Regions from separate parts of the Vibrio sp. B1Z05 genome, predicted to be linked through region 2. Evidence: predicted binding sites of a transcription regulator. Region 2 holds the regulator's gene; the other holds the start of a gene.
The links. The regulator MetJ, encoded in region 2, represses methionine synthesis genes. The targets are predictions, from matches to a motif close to TTAGACNTNTANANGTCTAA.
Positions count from the first base shown of each region.

Region 1: the regulator MetJ is predicted to act here: its motif matches at 1,118-1,137, upstream of QV280_RS11435 (MetQ/NlpA family ABC transporter substrate-binding protein).

Region 1 covers NZ_CP130463.1:2,515,374-2,518,799, reverse strand. Annotated here, with positions in the region: gene pgi (glucose-6-phosphate isomerase) at 1-980, shown strand, start outside; gene QV280_RS11435 (MetQ/NlpA family ABC transporter substrate-binding protein) at 1,158-1,961, shown strand; gene dusA (tRNA dihydrouridine(20/20a) synthase DusA) at 2,176-3,156, shown strand; gene QV280_RS11425 (envelope stress response protein PspG) at 3,348-3,426, shown strand, end outside.
Region 2 covers NZ_CP130463.1:174,050-177,475, forward strand. Annotated here, with positions in the region: gene priA (primosomal protein N') at 1-41, opposite strand, end outside; gene rpmE (50S ribosomal protein L31) at 342-560, shown strand; gene QV280_RS00825 (malic enzyme-like NAD(P)-binding protein) at 774-2,036, shown strand; gene metJ (met regulon transcriptional regulator MetJ) at 2,147-2,464, opposite strand; gene QV280_RS00835 (O-succinylhomoserine (thiol)-lyase) at 2,655-3,426, shown strand, end outside.

The DNA.
Region 1 (3,426 bases), 480 kb from region 2:
ATTGGTTCCTAGCAGATGCTAAAGATGAAGCGCATGTCGCTAAACACTTTGCCGCGCTATCAACTAATGGTCAGGCTGTGTCTGAGTTTGGTATTGATACTGACAACATGTTTGAGTTCTGGGACTGGGTTGGTGGTCGTTACTCACTATGGTCAGCAATCGGTTTGTCTATTGCATTAGGTGTAGGTTACGACAACTTCATTGAGCTACTAACCGGCGCTCATGAAATGGATAACCACTTCAAATCGACAGAGCTAGAGAACAACATCCCAACTATCTTGGCTTTGATTGGTATTTGGTACAACAACTTCCACGGTTCAGAGTCAGAAACGATTCTTCCGTACGATCAGTACATGCACCGCTTTGCCGCTTACTTCCAACAAGGCAACATGGAATCTAACGGTAAATACACAGATCGCAACGGCGATGCAGTGGATTACCAAACAGGTCCTATTATCTGGGGTGAACCAGGTACTAACGGTCAGCACGCTTTCTACCAGTTGATCCACCAAGGCACTAAACTGATTCCTTGTGACTTTATTGCTCCTGCAAACAGCCACAACCCAACGGGCGATCATCATCAGAAATTGATGTCTAACTTCTTCGCTCAAACAGAAGCGCTAGCATTTGGTAAGTCTCGTGAAGTTGTAGAGGCAGAGTTGGTTGCCGCGGGTAAGTCAGCGGAAGAAATTGCAGAGCTAGCGCCATTTAAAGTGTTTGAAGGCAACCGTCCAACAAACTCTATTTTAGTGAAGCAAATTACGCCACGCACTTTAGGTAACCTGATTGCAATGTACGAACATAAGATCTTTGTACAAGGTGTTATCTGGAATATCTTTACCTTTGATCAGTGGGGCGTAGAACTAGGCAAGCAACTGGCAAGCCAAATCTTACCTGAGCTAGCAGACGGTACAGAAGTTGATTCACACGATAGCTCAACTAACGGTCTAATCAACGCATTTAAACAACTGCGTGCTTAAAATCTAAGATATTAAGCGAATACGGGTATCGGTTAGTAAATAAAGGTCAGCCAAGTGCTGGCCTTTTTGTTGCCTATCTTTTAAGGAAATTGTAAGTCGCTAATTGCATTCCGAATCCAAAAGAGTAATATAGCCTTTTAGATGGCTAGAAGTCCCATATGGATATACGGAGTAACAATGAAAGGTTTTAAACGAGTAGTGAGTTTGGCATTTATCTCAGCATTGGCTTTAGGGCTAACAGCGTGTGGTAAAGAAGAAGCGAAAACCATCAAAATTGGCGCAACAGTTGGGCCGCACGCTCAAGTGGTTGAAGCCGTAGCCAAAGAAGCGGCCAAGCAAGGCATCAATATAGAAGTGGTGCAATTCTCTGATTACGTGACGCCAAATGCCGCACTCGACGATGGTAGCATTGATTTAAACAGCTACCAGCACCAACCTTTCTTAGACAATTACAACCAAGGGCATGATTCTCATCTAGTATCTATTGGCCGTTCAATACTGATGCGTATGGGTATCTACTCCAACAAATTTAACTCTATTGAAGCTTTGCCAAATAAAGCGCGTGTTGCGATTCCAAACGATCCAACCAATGGCGGTCGTGGTTTACTACTATTTGCTGACGCAAAGCTAATTACACTAAGACCGGGTGTAGGCTCTAAAGCCACATTAAAAGACATTATCGACAACCCTAAACAACTAGAGTTTGTCGAAGTAGACGCCGCGCAACTGCCTCGCTCTTTAGATGATGTGGATGCCGCCGCTATCACCATGAACTACGTGATGTCTTCAGGCTTAGACCCTAAAAAACAAGGCATCTATTTAGAAGCCAAAGATGCACCACTTGCGGTTATGGTTATCGCCGCTCGTGAAGATCAAAAAGACAATCCTACCTACCAGAAAGTAGTGAAAATCTTCCAATCACAAGCCACTCGTGATTTCTTAGCGAAAACCTTCAAAGGTACGATAGAACCTGCGTTCTAATCTGCATTAGCAACAACATAGAACAACAAGATTTAAGCCCACTGAGAGCATATCGAGGTGGGCTTTGTTGTATATAGATAAAGACTATTATTGATGGCGGTTCAACCAAACCGTATAATCCGCACCTCAAAGTAGAAGTGAAGGTCACTTTTTCTTAAAACACGGACTCAATCACTTGGTCTCGTGCTACGTGGTTCAACAAAAGGTCTTAGCTATGTATCCATCATCTCGTTTATCTGTCGCCCCAATGCTCGATTGGACAGATCGCCATTGTCGTTACTTCCATCGACTACTGTCGCAGAATACTCTGTTATATACCGAGATGGTGACCACCGGTGCCATTATTCATGGTAAAGGTGATTTCTTGCGTTTTAGCGAGCAAGAACATCCGATTGCATTGCAGCTTGGTGGTTCCAATGCCAAAGATCTTGCTCATTGTGCCAAGCTTGCTGAAGAGCGTGGTTATGATGAGGTGAACTTAAACGTAGGTTGCCCTTCTGACCGAGTGCAGAACGGTCGTTTTGGTGCATGTCTAATGGCCGATCCTCAGCTGGTGGCAGATTGCGTGGCAGAGATGAAGTCTGTGGTTGATATTCCAGTGACGGTGAAAACCCGTATTGGTATCGATGAACAAGACTCGTATGAGTTTTTGACAGACTTTATATCAACGGTAAACGAGAAGGGCGGTTGTGAGCACTTTACTATTCATGCTCGTAAAGCATGGTTAAGTGGTTTAAGCCCTAAAGCAAACCGTGAAATTCCACCTTTGGATTACCCGCGCGCTTATCAGATCAAGAAAGACTTTCCGCATCTTGATATCGCGGTAAATGGTGGCGTAAAAACATTAGATGAAACACTAGAGCATCTTAAACATCTTGATGGGGTAATGATTGGCCGTGAAGCCTACCAAAATCCATATCTATTAGCTGAGGTTGATCAGCTGATCTTTGGTCAAGATAAACCGATTATTAAACGTAGCGAAGTAGTTGAGCTGATGTACCCGTATATTGAGCAACAACTATCGGAAGGTGCTTACTTGGGGCATATTACTCGTCATATGTTAGGTTTGTTCCAAAGTATGCCGGGTGCGCGTCAATGGCGTCGTTACATCAGCGAAAACGCGCACAAACCAGGTTCGGGTATCGAAGTAGTTGAAGCCGCACTGGCTAAAATACCTAAAGAGTTAGGTGTGTAGAATTAACCAATAACTGGTTGTTTTTACCAAGTTTCGTTTTATAGAAAAGCCATCATGTTATGTGATGGCTTTTTTTGTTTACTTATCAAGTGGTTATATTTTTCGCTGTTTTGGCAAGGTACTTGCTTTATAGTAACTAGAGGGGATCTTGGAACAAGTTTTTGATCTCAAATGAATTTTGGAGAGTAACCATGTTTGAGCTACTGATGCTAGTGATGTTCTTCGGTGTATTTTTCTTTGTTGGCTTAACATTCTTTGGCTTCTTTATGG
Region 2 (3,426 bases):
AGAGGTACGGGCAGGGCAACTCTAGCAATTGTTGGGCGCATGGGATCTCTTTGATGTTTCTGCAATCAGATAATTACACAGATGATGATACTAGAAAAAGACCGAGGAGATGATGAAAAATATTGAGCACTTAGCCAAGTGTTGTCTCGCATATGGCTATATATAGGAATATTATGGTGAATGTGGCGAAAAAAGGGACAAATCAGTTGATCCTTAAAGACTAATTCATTACTATACTGCGCCTTGAAGATGCTGTATTACGCGGTGTCACTGTTAGAAACTACGTGTGGTGTCCAACCTTAGATTTGGATAGCGACGCGGCCTATAAATGAGGTTTTCCCATGAAACCAGGTATCCATCCTGAATACAAATCTGTAACAGCTAACTGCTCTTGCGGAAATACTTTTGAGTTCAACTCAACTCTAGCTAAAGAATCTATCCACCTAGACGTATGTGACAAATGTCACCCGTTCTACACTGGTAAGCAACGTATCGTTGATACTGGCGGCCGTGTTGATCGCTTTAACAAGCGTTTCGGTGCTCTTTCTTCTAAGAAATAATCTTAGTCGTAAAGATACAGAAAAAAGGTCGCCTAGGCGGCCTTTTTTGATCCTACAACAAATTGATTATCCAAGTTATTTACCTTCATTTCGATCTGGCAATCCCAAGCATTCTCTTTTTTACTCTGGTTACTTTGTAGTACATTGCCTGTTTTTTATTTACAATCACAAATTATTTACTTTCTCCTAATATCCACGAAGGGATGCTCTTAGATGTCAGATGACCAACCGATAAATGATTTCCGCCAACAAGCTCTCGATTACCACGAGTTTCCTAAGCCAGGAAAAATAGCTGTTGAATTAACAACGCCTGCTGATTCAGTTCATGATCTAGCGCTAGCTTATAGCCCAGGTGTTGCAGAGCCAGTACGTGAAATCGCCCAAAATGCTGATAACGTTTACAAGTACACAGCCAAAGGGAATATGGTTGCGGTTATTTCAAACGGCACCGCTATCTTGGGTTTAGGTAACTTAGGGCCAATGGCTTCTAAGCCGGTTATGGAAGGCAAAGCGTTATTGTTCAAACGCTTTGCCGGTTTGGACTCTATTGATATTGAAGTAAAGCACCGCACTATTGATGAGTTCATCGATACCGTGGCGGCGATTGCCGATACCTTTGGCGGAATTAACCTAGAAGATATCAAAGCGCCAGATTGTTTTGAGATTGAAAGTCGTCTTATCGAACGATGCGATGTGCCGGTATTTCACGATGATCAGCACGGCACTGCGATTGTGACCGCCGCCGGTATGCTTAACGCAATAGAGCTACAAGGAAAGCAACTGTGTGACTCTACTATTGTATGCTTGGGCGCCGGTGCTGCGGCAGTTGCGTGTATGGAGCTACTCATTAAATGCGGCGCACAGCGTGAAAAAATCTACATGTTAGATCGTAAAGGCGTTATTCATACTCGCCGTGACGATCTTAACGAATACAAACAGCTGTTTGCCAACAATACCGACAAACGTACCCTAGAAGATGTGATTGAAGGCGCGGATCTGTTCCTTGGCGTATCTGGTCCTAACTTGTTGTCACCTGAGGCATTGGCCTTGATGGCGGACAAACCAGTGGTGTTTGCCTGTTCTAACCCTGATCCTGAAATTAAACCAGAGCGTGCTCATGAAGTGCGTAGTGATTTGATTATGGGCACGGGACGTTCTGATTATCCAAACCAAGTGAACAACGTTATTTGTTTCCCATTTATCTTCCGTGGCGCTTTAGATGTGAGAGCCAGTGAGATTAATATTGAAATGAAGCTAGCGGCGGTGGAAGCAATTCGCCAGTTAGCAAAAGAACCAGTGCCAGAAGAAGTGATGAAAGCGGCTGGGGTAACGTCATTAGAGTTTGGTAATGGCTATATTATCCCTAAACCAATGGACCCACGCTTGTTACCTCGCGTAGCAAGAGCGGTAGCGGAAGCAGCGGTTGCCTCTGGCGTTGCTCGCATTGAGCTTCCTGAGAATTATATGCAGAGCTAATAGCAGAATGCAGGGTTAATAACCGAAAATTAAAAGGGGCTAGAGTGTGATCACTTTAGCCCCTTTTTTTATGAGTTAAATCTGAGCGTTGTGCTAGTTTAGTACTAGTGTTAGTCGTCGAAGACTTCTAATTCAATACCGAGATCGGACATGATTTTTTTTGCTTCAGTTGGAATTTCATCTGGGCAATCTTTTCTCAGATCTTCGTCGGTAGGGAGTGGTTGGCCAGTATAAGCGTGTAAGAAAGCTTCACATAGAAGCTCACTGTTGGTTGCATGGCGGAGGTTGTTTACCTGACGACGTGTTCGCTCATCAGTTAGAATTTTGAGAACCTTAAGTGGAATAGACACAGTGATCTTTTTTACTTGAGTGCTTTTTTTACCGTGTTCAGCATATGGGCTGATGTATTCGCCATTCCAGTCTGCCATTGGAAACCTTTATTACTTAGTTTTAAGAAGTTAATTTCCAATTCTAGCGATATTTACTGCTATATGTAAAGGCATTTAGACGTCTAGATGTGTTGAAGTCTAATACTGATCACGGTAATCTAGTATTAGATTCAGATTAATTTGATTGGTTACAAACTCCACCAGTCACTGCCAAAGGAAGGACAAGAAAATGAGCAGTAAACATAAGTCATCGACCATTGCCGTACGCACCGGTATAGAGTCTGATACCCAGCACCATGCTGTTGTTCCCCCTATTTACCTGTCCACAAACTATGGTTTTCCTTCATTTGGAGATGTACCAAAGTATGATTACACCCGCTCTGGAAACCCTAATCGTGGGCTTTTAGAGACGGCACTGTTTGAGTTGGAGTCAGGTAAAGGTGCTGTTGTTACCAACTGTGGTACATCAGCACTTAATTTATGGGTTTCGGCATTTTTAAGCCCAGACGATTTAATTATTGCGCCTCATGATTGTTATGGCGGTACTTACCGTTTATTTAACACTCGTGCGCAAAAAGGTGACTTTAAGGTTGAGTTTGTCGATCAATCAGATGATCAAGCCCTTGCTGCAGCGATTGCCAAAAAGCCAAAACTGATTCTTATTGAAACGCCATCGAACCCATTGGTGCGAGTAGTGGATATCGAGAAAGTGTGCCAGCAAGCGGCAGCCGTGGGTGCATTAGTGGGCGTCGACAATACATTTCTAACCCCCATTTACCAAAGACCATTAGAGCTTGGTGCTGATTTTGTCATCCATTCCACCACTAAATACATTAATGGTCATTCGGATGTGATTGGCGGGGTTGTGGTTACCAAAACTGAACAGCATGCTGAAGAACTTGGCTGGTGGGGTAACTGTATTGGTGCAACGGGCACGCCTTTTGATAGCTATATGACATTGCGCGGCATTCGCACTTTAGGTGCACGTATGCGTGTGCATG